2 regions of the Pseudomonas sp. C9D1 genome follow, and region 1 is predicted to be linked to the other one. Evidence: predicted binding sites of a transcription regulator. Region 1 holds the regulator's gene; the other holds the start of a gene.
What was found. Region 1 encodes sigma-54, which starts transcription at its own class of promoters, with help from an activator protein. Its sites were predicted from a motif close to ANTGGCATNNANNTTGCTNT; they were not measured.
Positions count from the first base shown of each region.

Region 2: glnK (P-II family nitrogen regulator) is a predicted target of sigma-54. The motif match lies at 1,811-1,830, and genes of this name have one in related genera.

Region 1 covers NZ_JBSZIE010000001.1:540,388-549,590, forward strand. Annotated here, with positions in the region: gene hpf (ribosome hibernation-promoting factor, HPF/YfiA family) at 1-283, opposite strand, end outside; gene ACXI0U_RS02510 (RNA polymerase factor sigma-54) at 366-1,865, opposite strand; gene lptB (LPS export ABC transporter ATP-binding protein) at 2,009-2,734, opposite strand; gene lptA (lipopolysaccharide transport periplasmic protein LptA) at 2,734-3,279, opposite strand; gene lptC (LPS export ABC transporter periplasmic protein LptC) at 3,266-3,838, opposite strand; gene ACXI0U_RS02530 (KdsC family phosphatase) at 3,847-4,371, opposite strand; gene ACXI0U_RS02535 (KpsF/GutQ family sugar-phosphate isomerase) at 4,372-5,346, opposite strand; gene ACXI0U_RS02540 (ATP-binding cassette domain-containing protein) at 5,591-6,400, shown strand; gene mlaE (lipid asymmetry maintenance ABC transporter permease subunit MlaE) at 6,400-7,197, shown strand; gene mlaD (outer membrane lipid asymmetry maintenance protein MlaD) at 7,197-7,664, shown strand; gene ACXI0U_RS02555 (MlaC/ttg2D family ABC transporter substrate-binding protein) at 7,676-8,323, shown strand; gene ACXI0U_RS02560 (STAS domain-containing protein) at 8,316-8,624, shown strand; gene ACXI0U_RS02565 (BolA family protein) at 8,734-8,973, shown strand; gene murA (UDP-N-acetylglucosamine 1-carboxyvinyltransferase) at 8,997-9,203, shown strand, end outside.
Region 2 covers NZ_JBSZIE010000002.1:3,677,815-3,687,017, forward strand. Annotated here, with positions in the region: gene ACXI0U_RS24800 (AAA family ATPase) at 1-83, opposite strand, end outside; partial or broken gene ACXI0U_RS24805 (YifB family Mg chelatase-like AAA ATPase) at 475-1,320, opposite strand; gene ACXI0U_RS24810 (accessory factor UbiK family protein) at 1,355-1,618, opposite strand; gene glnK (P-II family nitrogen regulator) at 2,029-2,367, shown strand; gene ACXI0U_RS24820 (ammonium transporter) at 2,402-3,721, shown strand; gene ACXI0U_RS24825 (secondary thiamine-phosphate synthase enzyme YjbQ) at 3,928-4,353, shown strand; gene sutA (transcriptional regulator SutA) at 4,430-4,759, shown strand; gene ACXI0U_RS24835 (HAD family hydrolase) at 4,820-5,524, opposite strand; gene xerC (tyrosine recombinase XerC) at 5,521-6,420, opposite strand; gene ACXI0U_RS24845 (DUF484 family protein) at 6,455-7,156, opposite strand; gene dapF (diaminopimelate epimerase) at 7,170-8,000, opposite strand; gene lysA (diaminopimelate decarboxylase) at 8,005-9,203, opposite strand, start outside.

The DNA.
Region 1 (9,203 bases):
GGTTCAGCTGCTTTTCCTTGTGTTTGATCAGTTGACGGTCGAGTTTGTCGGTGAGCAGGTCGATGGCCGCGTACATGTCTTCATGCTCCGCATTGGCTACGACCTCACCACCGGCGATGTGCAGGGTGGCTTCGATCTTCTGCTTCAGTTTCTCCACCTGCATGATCACCTGCACATTGGTGATTTTGTCGAAGTGGCGCTCCAGTTTGTCGAACTTCTCGACAACGTAGTCGCGCAGGGCGTCGGTCACATCCAGTTGATGTCCACTGATGTTGACTTGCATACCGCTTTCTCCTTATTGCCCGTGTGTAAGAGACAGGCTAACGGGCCTGCCACCGGAACACTTTGGCGTGGATCAATCCGCGTCACATCAGCCGCTTGCGTTCGCTCGAAGGCGCTATCCCGAGGGATTCCCGGTACTTGGCGACTGTGCGGCGGGCCACTTGGATACCCTGTGCTTCCAGTAAACCAGCGATCTTGCTGTCGCTCAACGGCTTTTTGGCATTTTCCGCAGCGACCAGTTTTTTGATGATCGCGCGGATGGCGGTAGACGAGCATTCACCGCCTTCGGAGGTGCTGACGTGGCTGGAGAAGAAGTATTTCAGTTCGTATATGCCACGCGGGGTGTGCATGAATTTCTGGGTGGTGACGCGTGAGATGGTCGACTCGTGCATGCCCACTGCCTCGGCGATGTCGTGCAGGACGAGGGGCTTCATCGCCTCGTCGCCGTACTCGAGGAAACCGCGCTGGTGCTCGACGATCTGGGTGGCGACCTTCATCAGCGTTTCGTTGCGGCTTTGCAGGCTCTTGATGAACCAGCGGGCTTCCTGCAGCTGATTGCGCATGAAGGTGTTGTCGGCGCTGGAGTCGGCACGGCGGACGAAGCCGGCGTAGTGCGGATTGACGCGCAGGCGCGGGACGGCTTCCTGGTTCAGTTCCACCAGCCAGCGTTCATTGTGCTTGCGCACGATGACGTCCGGCACGACGTACTCGGGTTCGCTGGCTTCGATCTGCGAGCCGGGGCGGGGGTTGAGGCCCTGGATCAGCTCGATCACCTGGCGCAGCTCGTCTTCCTTGAGCTTCATGCGGCGCATGAGCTGGCTGTAGTCGCGGCTGCCGAGAACATCGAGATAGTCGCCAGCCAGGCGTTGCGCCTCGCTCAGCCATGGGGTCTTGGCGGGCAGTTGGCGCAGTTGCAGGAGCAGGCACTCGCGCAGGTCGCGGGCGCCGACGCCGGCGGGCTCGAATTGCTGGATGCGGTGCAGGACGACTTCCACCTCGTCGAGTTCGATCTCGAGCTCGGGGTCGAAGGCTTCCACGACTTCCTCGAGGGTTTCCTCCAGGTAGCCGTCATTGTTGATGCAGTCGATCAGGGTGACGCCGATCAGGCGATCGGTATCGGACATGGGGGCCAGGTTCAGCTGCCACAGCAGGTGGCTTTGCAGGCTCTCGCCCACCGAGGTGCGGGACGTGAAGTCCCACTCGTCGTCATCGGAGCTGGGGAGGCTGCTGGCGCTGGTCTGGTAGACGTCTTCCCAGGCGGTGTCGACGGGCAGTTCGCTGGGGATGCGTTCGTGCCATTCGCCGTCTTCGAGGCTTTCGCTCTCCGAAGTGGGGACGCTGGATTCCTGGAAGCTGGATTCCTGGCTGGCGGAGTTGGGCAGTTGCTCGCTTTCTGCCATGGGGTCGGAGTTGTCGAAGTCTTCTCCTTCCTCCTGGCGTTCGAGCATGGGATTGGACTCCAGGGCCTCCTGGATTTCCTGCTGCAGATCCAGGGTGGACAGTTGGAGTAGGCGAATGGCCTGTTGCAGCTGCGGGGTCATCGTCAGCTGCTGGCCCATCTTCAGGACTAGCGATGGTTTCATGGCAGAGGGCTTAGCACCTTATTCGCCGGCGCACATGCGCCATCCACTACAGGGCGCCGAAGCGCCACCAGGAAGCAAATTATATGCCTGACCTTGAATGATTTTTCTACTGCCCGCAACATTTTGCGCGCAGGGCTGGTCCGTCAGAGGCGGAATTCGTGCCCCAGGTAGACTTCCTTGACCAGTTGGTTGGCCAGGATCTCTTCTGCACTGCCTTCGGCGATGAGCTGGCCATCATTCACGATGTAGGCGGTTTCGCAGATATCCAGTGTCTCGCGGACGTTGTGGTCGGTGATCAGCACGCCGATCCCCTTGGCCTTGAGGTGATGGATGATCTGTTTGATGTCGCCCACGGAAATCGGGTCGACACCGGCAAAGGGTTCGTCGAGCAGGATGAACTTGGGGGCGGTGGCCAGGGCGCGGGCGATTTCCACGCGACGACGCTCACCACCGGACAGGCTCATGCCGATGCTGTCGCGGATGTGGCTGATGTGGAACTCCTGCAGCAGGCTCTCCAGTTCGCGATGACGACCGGCGCGGTCGAGCTCCTTGCGGGTCTCGAGGATGGCCATGATGTTGTCGGCCACGCTGAGCTTGCGGAAGATCGAGGCTTCCTGGGGCAGGTAGCCGATACCGGCGCGGGCGCGACCGTGCATGGGCTGGTGGGTGACGTCCTGCTGGTCGATGAGCACGCGCCCCTGATCGGCCTTCACCAGGCCCACGATCATGTAGAAGCAGGTGGTCTTGCCGGCACCGTTGGGGCCGAGCAGGCCGACGATCTGGCCGCTGTCGATGGACAGGCTGACGTCACGGACGACCTGGCGGCTCTTGTAGCTCTTCGCCAGGTGCTGGGCTTTGAGGGTCGCCATTACTCTGCTTGTCCCGCTTGCTGCTCTTTCTTCTTCGGCTGGATGACCATGTCGATGCGCGGACGCGGAGTGCCGACGTTGGTGCCCGTGGCGCGGCCTGCGTTGACGATCTGGCGCTGGGTGTCGTAGACGATCTTCTCGCCTTCGAAGGTGTTGCCTTCCTGGATCACCTTGGCCTGGTCGATCAGCACGATGCGCTCGTTGGCAGCGAAGTACTGGATGGTCATGCCGTAGGCCTTGACGATCTGCTTGTCCACCGCAGGCTTCTGCTCGTAGTAGGCAGGCTTGCCCACCGAGGTGAAGACTTCCAGCTCGCCCTGGGCGTTCTGGGTGATGGTCACGGTGTCGCCGGTGATCTTCAGGGTGCCCTGAGTGATGACCACGTCGCCGCGATAGACCGCCACGCCCTGCTTGTCATCGAGTTCGGCGCTGTCCGCCTGGACGCGGATCGGCTGATCGCGGTCGCTGGGCAGCGCCCAGGCGCTGGCACTTCCGAGTGCGGCACCCAGGCTGAGCAGTAGGGGGAGGGTTTTAACGAACCTCATGCTGGCCTCTTACGTTGGACTGCAGGATCATCCTGCTGTCATTCAAGTACGCTTTCATTCCTTGTGCCGTGGTAACCCCGTTGGCGGCGTCGATTCTAACGGCTTGCTGGGTTTCCGCATATTCCCTGTCCGGGAACACGGTCAGGCGGCTGGTGGTGAGAATGGTTGGTCGGCCCTTGGCGTCGGTGCGCTCCACGCGGACCTTGTCGATCAGCTCCACCTGTTCACCTTCTGGGCCGACTTCGCCGCGCTCGCTCTGTACGTGCCACGGGAACTCGGTGCCGCGGTAGAGCTGCAGGTCGGGATTGGTCAGCAGGGTGGTGTCGCTCGATTTGACGTGTTCGAGCTTGGCAGCGGTCATCTCGTAGTGACGCTTGCCGTCTTCCTGATATTGCACGCTGGTGGCATTGACCACATAGAAGTCGATGGCGTTCTCGTCTGCGGGGGCAGTTGTCTGGCGCTCCATGAAGCTTTCCGGGCGAATGTTCCAGTAGCCCAGGGCGATCAGCAGGGCGGCGACCGGAATCAGGATCAGGGCGAGGCGAAAGTTCTTCGACATGGGCGGACCTAGAGGTAGGCGGCCTGTGCAGCGTCGAGGCTGCCCTGGGCTCGCATGATCAGTTCGCAGAACTCGCGGGCGGCACCTTCGCCGCCACGTGCCTGGGTGGTGCCGTGGGCGTGCTGGCGGACGAAGCCGTCAGCGCTCGCCACCGCCATGCCCAGGCCGACCCGGCGTATCACCGGCAGGTCGGGCAGGTCGTCGCCGAGGTAGGCCACCTGTGCGTATTCGAGGCCCAGCTCCGCCAGCAGTTCATCGAGTACCACCATCTTGTCCTCGCGGCCCTGATAGAGGTGCTGGATACCCAGGTTGCGGGCACGTCGCTCGACCACGGGAGTGCTGCGGCCGGAGATGATCGCGGTGCGTACCCCGGAATTGATCAGCATCTTGATACCGTGGCCGTCCAGGGTATTGAAGGTCTTGAACTCGCTGCCGTCGACCAGGAAGTAGAGCTTGCCGTCGGTGAGTACGCCATCGACGTCGAAGACCGCCAGGCGGATGGCCTTGGCGCGCTGTAGCAGATCGTCGCTCATTCAGATCACTCCGGCGCGGGTCAGGTCGTGGATGTGCAGGGCACCGATGGGGGTGTCGCTGTCGTCCACCACCACCAGCACGTTGATCTTGTGGTCGTCCATGATCTTCAGCGCCTCGGCGGCGAGCATGTCGGGGCGCACGGTCTTGCCGTGGACCGTCATGACTTCGTCGATGCTGGCCTGGCGGACGTCCACGCCCTTGTCCAGGGTGCGGCGCAGGTCGCCGTCGGTGAAGATCCCGGCCAGCTTGCCGTCGCTCTCCAGTACTGCGGTCATGCCGAGGCCCTTGCGGGTCATCTCCAGCAGGGCGTCGCGCAGGGAGGTGCCGCGTTCGACGCGAGGCAGCCGGTCGCCGCCGTGCATGATGTTTTCCACCTTCAGCAGCAGTCGACGGCCCAATGCACCACCGGGATGGGAGAAGGCGAAGTCCTCGGCGGTGAAGCCGCGGGCCTCCAGCAGGGCGATGGCCAGGGCGTCGCCCAGGACCAGCGATGCAGTGGTGGAGGAGGTCGGTGCCAGGTTCAGCGGGCAGGCCTCGTGCTCGACGCGGGCGTCGAGGTTGGCTTCGGCAGCCTTGGCCAGCGGCGACTGCGGGTTGCCGGTCATGCTGATCAGGGTGATGCCCAGGCGCTTGATCAGCGGCAGCAGGGTGACGATCTCGGCGGTGGAGCCGGAGTTCGACAGGGCCAGCACGACGTCGTCGGGCGTGATCATGCCCATGTCGCCATGGCTGGCTTCGGCCGGGTGGACGAAGAACGCAGGCGTACCGGTACTGGCCAGGGTGGCGGCGACTTTCTTGCCGATATGGCCGGACTTGCCCATGCCCACCACCACGACGCGGCCCTTGCAGGCGAGGATCAGCTCGCAGGCGCGGACGAAGTCGTCGTCGATCCTGCCGAGCAGGGTGTCGATGGCTTCACGTTCCAGGCGGATGGTGCGGTGTGCGGATTGGATCAGATCGCTGGACTGGCTCATGTGGAGAGTGCAGTTGCCGAGGAAAAGGCGGGGATTATACCGGCAAAGAGTCGTTCGCTCACCCTCCATCGCATCCCGCCGAGGAGAAACCTGTCGCAGCCCTGAACAATGGCTGGCGCGGCCTTGGGTGGCATAGTGCTGCGATGCTATAGTTCGCCGCCTGTTCGGCCCCCCCTCAGGCATCGTGTCCCGGCCGCTGGAGACGACGTCTTCTGCAGGGATGGCCGCATCGCAAGGAGTACAGATGAGCGCTGATAACGCTTACGCCGTGGAGTTGAAGGGCGTCACCTTCAAGCGCGGCACACGCAGTATTTTTCAGAATGTCGATATCCGCATCCCGCGCGGCAAGGTCACCGGGATCATGGGGCCGTCCGGCTGCGGCAAGACCACCCTGTTGCGCCTCATCGCCGCTCAGCTCAAGCCTGCGGCCGGCGAAGTCTGGGTCAATGGCCAGAACCTGCCGAAGCTTTCCCGGGCCGACCTCTTCGACATGCGCAAGCAGTTCGGTGTGCTGTTCCAGAGCGGCGCGCTGTTCACTGACCTCGATGTGTTCGAGAACGTCGCCTTTCCCCTGCGGGTGCACACCAAGCTGCCCGAGGAAATGATTCGAGACATTGTCCTGATGAAGCTGCAGGCGGTTGGCCTGCGTGGCGCCATCGAGCTGATGCCGGATGAACTCTCCGGCGGTATGAAGCGTCGCGTGGCTTTGGCCCGGGCCATTGCCCTCGACCCGCAAATCCTCATGTACGACGAGCCTTTCGTCGGCCAGGACCCCATTGCCATGGGCGTGCTGGTGCGTTTGATTCGCCTGCTCAACGATGCCCTGGGCATCACCAGCATCGTGGTCTCCCACGACCTGGCGGAGACCGCCAGCATCGCTGACTATCTTTACGTGGTCGGCGATGCCCAGGTGCTGGGGCAGGGCACCCCCAAAGAGTTGATGGAGTCGGATAACCCGAGGATCCGCCAGTTCATGAAAGGCATTCCCGACGGGCCGGTCCCCTTCCACTTCCCGGCACCCGATTACCGCAACGATTTGCTGGGAGAGCGTTGATGCGCAAGAAGTCTCCGCTCGAGCGCATCCGCCTGCTCGGGCGCGCCGGCCTGGACGTGGTCGAAGCGCTGGGCCGCTCCACCCTGTTCCTGTTGCGTGCCATGTTCGGGCGCACCGGCACCGGGGCTGGATTCCAGCTGCTGATCAAACAACTGTATTTCGTCGGCGTGCTGTCGCTGCCGATCATCGTCGTATCCGGTGTCTTCATCGGCATGGTGCTGGCCCTGCAGGGCTACAACATCCTGGTGGAATACGGCTCCGAGCAGGCGGTCGGGCAGATGGTTGCCCTGACCTTGCTGCGTGAGCTCGGCCCGGTGGTCACCGCGCTGCTGTTCGCCGGTCGTGCAGGCTCCGCCCTGGCGGCCGAGATCGGCAACATGAAGTCCACCGAGCAACTCTCCAGCCTGGAGATGATCGGTGTCGACCCGCTCAAGTACATCATCGCCCCGCGTCTCTGGGCCGGGTTCATTTCCATGCCGTTGCTGGCGATGATCTTCAGCGTGGTGGGCATCTGGGGCGGCGCGATGGTCGCCGTCGATTGGCTGGGTGTTTACGATGGCTCTTTCTGGGCCAATATGCAGAACAGTGTCGAATTCACCGAAGACGTGCTGAACGGCGTGCTGAAAAGCATGGTCTTCGCCTTCGTGGTGACCTGGATCGCCGTGTTCCAGGGTTACGACTGCGAGCCGACCTCCGAAGGGATCAGCCGCGCAACGACTAAAACCGTGGTCTATGCCTCGCTGGCCGTGCTGGGGCTCGACTTCATCCTGACCGCCTTGATGTTTGGAGATTTCTGATGCAAATCCGCACCCTGGAAATTGGTGTCGGCCTGTTCCTGCTGGCCGGGTTGCTCGCCCTGCTGCTGCTGGCTTTGCGGGTGAGCGGCCTGTCGGTCGGCGGCGCCAGCGAAACCTATAAAGTTTATGCCCACTTCGACAATATCGCCGGTTTGACTGTCAGAGCAAAAGTGACCATGGCCGGTGTGACCATTGGCAAGGTCACCGCCATCGACCTGGATCGCGAAAGCTACACCGGCAGGGTCACCATGGAGCTGGAAAAGCGCGTCGACAACCTGCCGACCGATTCCACGGCTTCCATCCTCACTGCCGGCCTGCTGGGCGAGAAGTACATCGGTATCAGCGTTGGCGGCGACGACCAGCTGTTGAAGGACGGCGGCACCATCCGCGACACCCAGTCCGCGCTGGTGCTCGAAGACCTGATCGGCAAGTTCCTGCTCAATACGGTCAATAAGGAAAGCAAGTGAGGACCTTCGACATGATCAAAGCAATGCGTAACGGCCTGCTGGTTCTGCTCGCCGCGCTGCCCCTGCTGGCCAACGCGGCGCCCAGCGCGCGCGACGTGGTGCAGCAGACCACCGACAAGCTGCTCAGCGACCTCAAGGCCAACAAGCAGCAGTACCGCAGCAACCCCGGTGCCTTCTACGATTCGCTGAACAACATCCTCGGCCCGGTGGTGGATGCCGACGGCATTTCCCGCAGCATCATGACGGTCAAGTACTCGCGCAAGGCCACCCCGGAGCAGATGACCCGCTTCCAGGAGAACTTCAAGCGCAGCCTGATGCAGTTCTATGGCAATGCCCTGCTGGAATACGACAACCAGGACATCCGCGTGCTGCCCGGCAAGCAGGAAGACCCGGAGCGCACCAGCGTCGGCATGGAAGTGAAGGACAGCAAGGGCACCGTCTATCCGGTGTCGTACACCATGGTCAACATCGATGGCCAGTGGATGCTGCGGAACGTCATCATCAACGGCATCAACATCGGCAAGCTGTTCCGCGACCAGTTCGCCGACACCATGCAGAAGAACGGCAACGACCTGGACAAGACCATCAACGGCTGGGCCGAAGTGGTGGCCAAGGCCAAGCAGACCGAGGAAGGCCAGAAGGCCGCCGGTCATGAGTGAAGCTGCACTGACAGCCGGTACCGCCGGGGAGCTGAAACTCTCCGGCGTGCTGGATTTCCGTAGCGGGCCGGAGCTGCGTGAGACGGGCGCGAAGATGATTCGCGAACACGGCATGGCAGACCTGGTGCTCGATTGTTCGGGCGTGTTGAAGTCCAGCAGCGTCGGTCTTTCCCTGTTGCTGGCCTTCATGCGCGACGCGCGAAAGGCCGGCAAGACGCTGACCATCCGCGCGCTGCCCGAGGACATGCGGCAGATCGCCGGCGTCTCCGGGCTCGACGAGTTGCTGCCGCTGGAAGTGTGAAGACAGTCGAAAGCCCTCCGTCTGACCTTGCGCGCGCGGGGTTCGCAGGCGGGGGGCTTTTTTGTATCATGGCCGACCCGCGCGCGTAGGGCGCCGATTGAGGTTGAGCATGCAGGCCGTAGAAGTGAAGAACCTCCTGGAGGCTAAGCTGCCCGGAGCCCAGGTGGAAGTTGAAGGCGAAGGCTGCAATTTCCAGTTGAACCTGATCAGCGACGAGCTGGCTGGCATGAGCCCGGTCAAGCGCCAGCAGCAGGTTTATGCCCATCTGAACGCCTGGATCGCCAATGGCAGCATCCACGCGGTCACCATGAAATTCTTCAGCCTCGCTGGCTGGGCCGAGCGTTCCTGAGCCTACGGGCGACGAGATTCCAAATGGATAAACTGATTATTACCGGCGGCCAACGCCTCGATGGCGAAATCCGCATTTCGGGCGCCAAGAACTCGGCCCTGCCGATCCTCGCTGCCACCCTGCTGGCCGATACCCCGGTCACCGTGTGCAACCTGCCGCACCTGCACGACATCACCACCATGATCGAGCTCTTCGGTCGCATGGGCGTGCAGCCGGTGATCGACGAGAAG
Region 2 (9,203 bases), on a different contig from region 1:
ACGTCATCTGTTTTCTCGCCTAGTGCGAGCCGGGCGACCTGGGCTAGATCGGTTGCAACAATTTCTTTTTCGTCCGATGCCATTCTAAGTCACTGATAAATAAGTAATTAATATGGTTATGTTAATGGGCTAAATTATAGCATATGCGCGCCAACTCAATCCTAGCTGCTCAGACGAGCTGAGTAGGCGTATCGATTCACAATGTTGATGTTCAGTGTCGGGAGGCTAGGGGCTGAGAGAATGCAGCGCTGCTTTTCGGTCGGCGGGTGAGAACGATCCGGAGGGTGGGAGGACCAGTGCCTGAAGACGGATGGCTCGTGCTTCAGCGTGGACGACAGCCCTTGAGTTTTCACAGACCAGCCGCAATCGAACAAGGTGCTTCTGGGCGCAAAATTTCTTTAGTTATCCCTCATGAGAGGCAGCGAGAGCGCCGCATCTATTCCTCATTTTTTGCATCTATTTAGAATTGTCACAGCCGCCGCCCACCAGGGCGGGCCCGGAGGCGCTGTGGTGCGGCTGGCGGAAGGGGCGGTGCGGCCAACTGTCCAGCGGGGTGTTGCTGGCCACCGAGTGGATGGCGGCGACTTCCAGTGCCTCCTGCTCCTGCAAGGGCGGCAGCAGGCCGGGCAGGCGGCTGGCGAGCAGCGTCTTGCCGGTGCCGGGCGGCCCGGAGAGCAGCAGATTGTGGGCACCGGCGGCGGCCACCAGCAAGGCGCGCTTGGCGGCCACCTGGCCCTGTACTTCGGCGAGGTCCGGGTAGGCGTCGGCGCGGTTCGGCAGGCCGGCGGAGGCATAGGGTTCGAGGGGCGTTTGCCCGGTGAGGTGCGCGGCCAGTTCCAGCAGGTGGCCGACGGCGATCACCCGCAGGCCGCTGGCGAGGCTGGCTTCTTCGGCATTGTCCTTCGGCACCACCAGGGTGCGCCCTGCCGCGCGGGCGGCAAGGGCAGCGGGGAGGACGCCCTGGACCGGGCGCAGCGCGCCGGAGAGGGCCAGCTCACCGAGGCATTCCACCTCGGTCAGGCTGGCGACCGGCACCTGGCCGCTGGCGGCGAGGATGCCGAGGGCCACGGCCAGGTCGAAACGCCCGCCGTCCTTGGGCAGGTCGGCCGGCGCCAGGTTCAGGGTGATGCGCCGCAGCGGGAACTCGAAGCCGCTGGTGAGGATGGCGCTGCGCACGCGGTCCTTGCTTTCCTTGACCGCCGCTTCCGGCAGGCCGACCAGGGCCAGGGACGGCAGGCCGTTGGTGAGGTGCGCTTCCACGGTTACGGCAGGCGCTTCGACGCCTACCTGGGCGCGGCTGTGAACGAGGGCCAGGGACATGATCGCTCCTTGATCGCGTCACCCGCCCGCCGGGTCACTCGTTCGGCGGAGGGGTGGGCGTGGCTTCCAGCTCGGCGACCTTGGCTTCCAGGGCCTCGAGGCGGGCGCGGGTACGGGCGAGGACGGCCATCTGGCTGTCGAATTCCTCGCGGCTTACCAGGTCGAGCTTGCTGAAGGCGCTCTGCAGCAGGGCTTTGAACTGGGTTTCGAATTCGGCGCGGGGCAGCGGGGTATCACCGCTGAACAAGCGGGAGGCGTGGGCACCGAGGGCGTCTAGCAGGGCTTTGGGTGGCAGCATGATGGGCTTCCATAGTCAGGCGGCGGGCAGTCTACCACGCGGGGTGAATGGCCGATCCCGATGGGCGGCGCACAATTTTTGAGCAATGGCCATTCGCCGCGTGCGCCATCTTGGTGCGCGATACCGGGGCGTCTTCCGGCGCCGAGGGGGCATACGGCCAGTATCTGCTTGAAAAACTGCGCTTTTGGTGGAGCTGGCAAGCTTTCTGCTTTAGGCCATACGACGCATGCACCGATGCAGTACCGGTGTGTCGGGCGAGGCGGGGGAGTGTTTCGCCGGAAGCGGTTGGTCTGCGTTCGAAGTGGCCGAGCCAGGGCGGTTCGACGCGTTACAAAGCCAGACACTGCGCTTAGACTTGAGCCGGGTTCGTTTTTCCTGGGGCAAGTCCACCAAATACGGGAGAGAGTTTCATGAAGCTAGTCACTGCCATCATCAAGCCGTTCAAACTCGATGACGTGCGCGAGTCGCTGTCCGAGATCGGCGTGCAGGGCATCACCGTTACTGAAGTCAAAGGCTTCGGTCGGCAGAAGGGTCATACCGAGCTGTACCGTGGCGCGGAATACGTGGTCGATTTCCTGCCCAAGGTGAAGATCGATGTCGCCATCGCCGACGATCAACTGGATCGCGTGATCGAGGCCATCACCAAGGCAGCCAACACCGGCAAGATCGGTGACGGCAAGATCTTCGTCGTCAATCTGGAACAGGCCATCCGCATCCGTACCGGCGAAACCGGCACAGACGCGATCTAAGCCTCCGAACCCCAACGCCCCAGGAGAAAACAACATGACTCTGCGTAAAGCCGCAGGGCTAGGAGCCCTTTTGTCCCTCGTTACCCCCGGCCTCGCCATGGCCGCTGACGAGGTCGTGCTGAACAGCGGTGATACCGCGTGGATGCTGACCGCTACCGCGCTGGTGCTGTTCATGACCATTCCCGGCCTGGCGCTGTTCTACGGCGGCATGGTGCGTTCCAAGAACATCCTCTCGGTGATGATGCAGTGCTTCGCCATCACCGGCCTGATCAGCATCCTCTGGGTCGTCTTCGGCTACAGCCTGGCCTTCGACACCACCGGGATGGAGCAGGGCGTCGTCAACTTCAACTCCTTCGTCGGTGGCTTCGGCAAGGCCTTCCTGTCCGGTCTGACCGTCGACAGCCTGACCTCCGCCTTCCCTGAAAGCGTGTTCATCACCTTCCAGATGACCTTCGCCATCATCACCCCGGCCCTGATCGTCGGTGCCTTCGCCGAGCGCATGAAGTTCTCCGCAATGCTCATCTTCATGGCCATCTGGTTCACCCTCGTCTATGCACCGATCGCCCACATGGTGTGGAGCGGCAACGGTGGCCTGATGTGGGACTGGGGCGTACTGGACTTCGCTGGCGGTACCGTGGTGCACATCAACGCCGGTGTCGCCGGCCTGGTGGCCTGCCTGGTACTGGGCAAGCGCAAGGGCTACCCGACCACTCCGATGGCCCCGCACAACCTGGGCTACACCCTGGTCGGCGCCGCCATGCTGTGGATCGGCTGGTTCGGCTTCAACGCCGGCTCCGCCGTTGCCGCCAACGGTACCGCCGGCATGGCCATGCTGGTCACCCAGATCGCCACGGCCGCCGCTGCCCTGGGCTGGATGTTCGCCGAGTGGCTGACCCACGGTAAGCCGAGCGCCCTGGGCATCGCTTCCGGCGTGGTCGCCGGCCTGGTCGCCATCACCCCGGCTGCCGGCACCGTCGGCCCGATGGGCGCCCTGATCATCGGCCTGGCCGCTGGCGTCCTGTGCTTCTTCAGCGCCACCAGCCTGAAGCGCAAGCTGGGCTACGACGACTCCCTGGACGCCTTCGGCGTACACGGCATCGGCGGCATCATCGGTGCCCTGCTGACCGGCGTGTTCGCGGCCCCGGCCCTGGGTGGCTTCGGCGCCGTCGAAGACATCGCCAGCCAGGTGTTCATCCAGTTCAAGGGCGTCGCCTTCACCGTGATCTACACCGCCATCGTCACCTTCGTGATCCTCAAGGTGCTGGACCTGGTGATGGGCCTGCGCGTCAGCGAAGAGGAAGAGACCGTAGGCCTCGACCTGGCTCAGCACAACGAGCGCGGCTACAACCTCTAAGCGCCATGGCCCGGCTCCGCGCCGGGCCCTGTCGAGGCGGCCATGGGCCGTCGTACCTGGGGCTCTGGCTCGCTCGAGGTCGCTGTCGCCGCAAGGCGTCTGCAGAAGATGCAACACGAGCCGCAAAGGGCGCCCGCAAGGCGCCCTTTGCTTTTTCTGGAGCCGCGCTAGAATGCGCGCCGACGAGTTCGAAGCGGGAGACGTGCATGTGGCAGCAGACCCTGATCAGCCTGCGCGCACGGCCACGCGGCTTTCATCTGGTGACCGATGAGCTGCTGGCGAATTTGCCGGAACTGCGAGACTACCGCGTCGGTCTGTTGCACCTGTGGTTGCAGCACACATCGGCATCACTGACCGTCAATGAAAATGCCGACCCCTCGGTGAGGCGCGATTTCGAGCGATTCTTCAATCGCCTCGTGCCCCAGGGCGAGGGTGGCTACGAACATGACTATGAAGGCCCGGATGACCTTCCGGCGCATTTCAAGTCGAGCCTGCTGGGCTGCCAGCTGATGCTGCCGATACAGGAAGGGCGGCTCGCGCTGGGAACCTGGCAGGGGATCTACCTGGGCGAACACCGCGATCATGGCGGCGTGCGCCGGGTCGTCGCCACGCTGAACGGCGAGGCGATCTGATTTTTTTCCAGTGGCGTTAGCACGCTGGCGCGGCTGGGCTATAACTAACCTGCTTTGGCAAGACAAGAGGTAGAACATGAGCGACGAAGATCTGGAACAAGACGAGCTCGAGGCATCCGACGAGGATGAGGGCGAGGAGCTTGCGGCGGCCGAAGACAGCGATGACGGCGATAGCGACAGCGACAGCGAATCCCCAGCGTCCGGCGGCAAGAGCAAGGGCAAGAAGGCGGCGGTAGAAGTCGAAGAACTGCCCAGCATCGAAGCCAAGCAGAAGGAGCGCGATGCACTCGCGCGGGCCATGGAAGATTTCCTGGCGCGCGGTGGCAAGGTGCAGGAAGTCGAGCCCAATGTGGTTGCCGACCCGCCCAAGAAGCCGGACAGCAAGTACGGCAGCCGCCCCATCTAAGGCATGCCGTCACATGAAAGAAGCCCGCTATCAGCGGGCTTTTTCATGGCTGTCGACCACTCAGCCCGGGGTGTTCCAGCGGCCGAGCAGGGCCGGCAGCTCGGCCAGGTTGCGGATTTCCGCATCCGGCGCGCTTTCGCCGTCCCAGGCCTTGCCCTGGGGGTTGAACCAGATGGCGCGCATGCCGGCGTTACGGGCGCCGTGGATGTCGTCGCTGGGGTGGTCGCCAATGTGCACCGCCTGCGCGGCTGCGACGCCTGCGCGTTTCAGCGCCTCCTCGAACGGGTGCGGGTCGGGTTTGCCGACGCCCAGCTCCTCGGCGCACAGGGCGAACTGGAAGTAGTCGGCCAGGCCCAGGCGGCGCACGTCGGCGTTGCCGTTGGTGATCACCGCCAGGCGATAGCGGTTGGCGAGTATCTCCAGGGTCGGGTGCACCTCGGGGAACAGGTCGATGCGGTGACGTGCGTCGAGGAAGACGTCGAAGCCCCGGGTGGCCAGGGTGCCCGCTTCGTCCCGGGGGTAGCCGGCCTCTTCCAGGGCATGGAAGAGGATGCGCTGGCGCAGCTCGCTGAGGCGGTGCTTGAGTGCCGGCTCGTCCGCCAGCAGGCGTGCGCGAATGGCCCACAGGTGCTCGATGGGCACCGGCCCGAGCTTCGGCGCCTGCATGGCCAGCCACTCACGCAGGGCCGCTTCGGCGCCGTGCATCACGGTGGCGACGTCCCAGAGGGTGTCGTCGAGGTCGAAGGTGATCAGCTGGATGCTCATTCGTCGTTCGCCTTGTTGCGCTTGGCCCGTGGGTGGGCCTTGTCGTAGACCGCTGCCAGGTGCTGGAAATCCAGGTGGGTGTAGATCTGCGTGGTGGAGATGTCGGCGTGGCCGAGCAGCTCCTGCACCGCGCGCAGATCCTGGGAGGATTCCAGCATGTGGCTGGCGAAGGAGTGGCGCAGCATGTGCGGGTGCAGGTGCTGGCCCAGTTCGCGGACCCCGGCGGCCCGCACCCGCAGCTGGATGGCGCGAGGCCCTAGGCGGCGGCCGGTGCGGCCGATGAATACCGCGCCGTCCTGTGGGTTGGCCAGGGCGCGCAGTGGCAGCCATTGCTCCAGTGCCTGCCGCGCCATGCGGCCCACCGGCAGTTCGCGCACCTTGTTGCCCTTGCCGTGCACGCGCACGCTGCCGTCATTGAGGTCCAGGCCGTCGAGGTTCAGCCCCACCAGCTCCGACAGGCGCAGCCCGGAGGAATAGAAGAGTTCGAGGATGGCCTGGTCGCGGCGGGCGATGAAGTCATCTTCCACGGCGCCATCCAGCAGTTGCTGGGCGCGGTCGGCATCCAGGGTCTTGGGCAGGCGGCGCTCGCCTTTGGGGGCGCTGAGGCCGCTGGCCGGGTCGTGGCGGCAGACGCCTTCACGCACCAGGTAGCGGTAGAGCCCGCGTACCGCCGAGAGCAGGCGCGCCAGGCTGCGGCTTGACTGCCCCTGCTGGTGCAGGCGGGCGACGATGCTGCGCAGGGTGCGCGGGTCGAGGGCGGGCCAGTCGGCGATGGCGAAGGTCTCGCACAGGGCGACGACCTTGCCCAGGTCACGGCGGTAGCCGTCGAGGGTGTGGGGCGAGACCTGGCGTTCGCTGCGCAGGTGTTCGATGTAGCGGTCCAGATCGGCGTTCATCCGTCTACTCCTGCCGCTGTGCGTCGCCCGCCGCCTACCTCACGGAGCGCAGCGGGGAGGCGAAGAGGGGCAGCACGCGGGCCAGGACTTCGGCGATGTAGCCGAGGAACAGGGTGCCCAGCGAGCTCTTGTAGTGCTGCGGGTCGTGGCTGCCGATGGCGAGGACGCCATGCTGGCCCTGATGGTTGAGGGACACCACGGCGGCGGAGCCGACCTTGGGGCCTTCTTCCTTGCCGAAGAGGAACTCCAGCTCGTGGGCGCGGAGCACCCCGCAGATGGTCTTGCCGGCCACCAGCAGGCCGCCGATGGCTTGCTGGGCCTCCACGCTGGTGACGCTGCGGCCGACCGGGAGGGTGCTGTCGCTGAACAGGATGAGGCTGACGAAGGGCACCTGGAACTCGTGGCGCAGGCTGTCTTCCACCGCGCTGACCACTTCTTCCAGGGTGCCGGCGTCGAGCAGGTCGAGCACCAGGCGACGGGTCTTGTCGAACAGCCGATCGTTGTCCCGGGCCACGTCCATCAGCTGCGACAGCCGATGGCGCATCTCGATGTTGCGCTCGCGCAGCAGCTTGACCTGGCGTTCCACCAGGGACACGGCCTCGCCCGGCTGGTGCGGGATGCGCAGTTCGGGAATCAGCTCTTCGTGGTCGACGAAGAACTCCGGGTGGTGCCGCAGGTAGGCGGCGACCGTTTCGGAGTCGAGGTGCTGAGGCGGTTCCTGGTGCTTGTCACTCATGCTCGCTGCTCGCTCATAGGCGGACCTGCCCTTCATACACGCGCACGGCGGGTCCGGTCATCATCACGGACTGGTCGGGGCCGGCCCATTCGATGGACAGCTTGCCACCCGGCAGCTCCAGTTGCACGGGCGAGTCCATCCAGCCCTGGCGGATGGCGGCCACGGCGGCGGCGCAGGCACCGGTACCGCAGGCCTGGGTTTCCCCGGCGCCACGCTCCCACACGCGCAGGCGCGCCTGGTTGCGGTCGATCACCTGGAGGAAGCCGACGTTGACCCGCTGCGGGAAGCGCGAGTGGTGTTCGATCTTCGGGCCCAGCTCGTGGACCGGCGCCTTGTCGATGTCCTCGACGCGCAGCACTGCATGGGGGTTGCCCATGGACAGGGCGGCCAGTTCGATCGGGCGGCCTTCGACCTCGACGCTGTAGTTCAGCGCCTCGCCTTCGGCGACGAAGGGAATCTGCTGGGGCGCCAGGCGTGGCGGGCCCATGTCGACGCGGACCTGGCCATCGGCGCGGACGTCCAGCTCGATGATGCCGCTCTTGGTCTCGACGCGGATCTGCTTCTTCACCGTCAGGCGCTTGTCCAGCACGAAGCGGGCGAAGCAGCGCGCGCCGTTGCCGCACTGTTCGACCTCGGAGCCGTCGGAGTTGAAGATGCGGTAGCGGAAGTCGACGTCCGGGTTGGTCGGCGCTTCGACGATCAGCAACTGGTCGAAGCCGATGCCGGTGTTGCGATCGCCCCATTGCTTGGCGTGCTTGGGCTGAATGTGCGCGTGCTGGCTGACCAGGTCGAGGACCATGAAGTCGTTGCCCAGGCCGTGCATCTTGGTGAAACGCAGCAGCATGGGTTTACTCCGGTAGCAGGCTTTCGCCGGCGTAGAGTTCCTCGACGGTCTCGCGACGGCGGACCTCGTATGCCCGCTCGCCATCCACCAGCACCTCGGCGGCGCGACCGCGGGTGTTGTAGTTGGAGCTCATGACGAAGCCGTAGGCACCAGCGGAACGCACCGCCAGCAGGTCACCTTCGGCCAGGGCCAGGTCGCGGTCCTTGGCGAGGAAGTCGCCGGTTTCGCAAATGGGGCCGACCAGGTCGTAACGGCGCTTCTCGCCTTCGCGGGGCTCCACCGGCACCACGTCCATCCACGCCTGGTACAGGGCCGGGCGGATCAGGTCGTTCATGGCCGCGTCGATGATCGCGAAGTCCTTGTGCTCGGTGTGCTTGAGGTACTCGACCTGGGTCAGCAGCACGCCGGCGTTGGCGACGATGTAGCGGCCCGGCTCGAAGACCAGCGCCAGCTTGCGCACGCCGATGCGCTCACGCACGGCCTTGATGTAGTCGCCGGCCAGCGGCGGCTCTTCATCCTTGTAGCGCACGCCGAGGCCGCCACCGAGGTCCAGGTGGCGGATGTGCACGCCCTGTTCGGCGAGGCGGTCGATCAGCGCCAGCAGGCGGTCGAGGGCATCGAGGAAGGGCGCCAGGGTGGTCAGCTGGGAGCCGATGTGGCAGTCGACGCCGACCACTTCCAGATTCGGCAGCGAGGCGGCGTGCAGGTACACGGCTTCGGCAGCGGCGATGGCGATGCCGAACTTGTTTTCCTTGAGGCCGGTGGAAATGTACGGGTGGGTGCCGGCGTCGACGTCGGGGTTAACCCGCAGCGAGACCGGTGCCTTCATGTCCATTTCGGCGGCGACGACCTGCAGGCGCTCGAGCTCCTCGGTGGACTCGACGTTGAAGCAGTGCACGCCGACTTCCAGGGCGCGACGCATGTCGTCACGGCTCTTGCCGACGCCGGAGAAGACGATGCGGTCGGCCGCGCCGCCGGCGGCGAGCACACGCTCCAGCTCGCCGCTGGAGACGATGTCGAAGCCCGAGCCCAGGCGGGCCAGCAGGTTCAGCACGCCGAGGTTGGAGTTGGCCTTGACCGCGTAGCAGACCAGGTGCGGTACGCCTGCCAGGGCATCGGCGTAGGAGCGGTACTGGGCTTCGATGTGGCTGCGCGAGTAGACATAGGTGGGTGTGCCGAAGCGCGCGGCGATGGCGGACAATG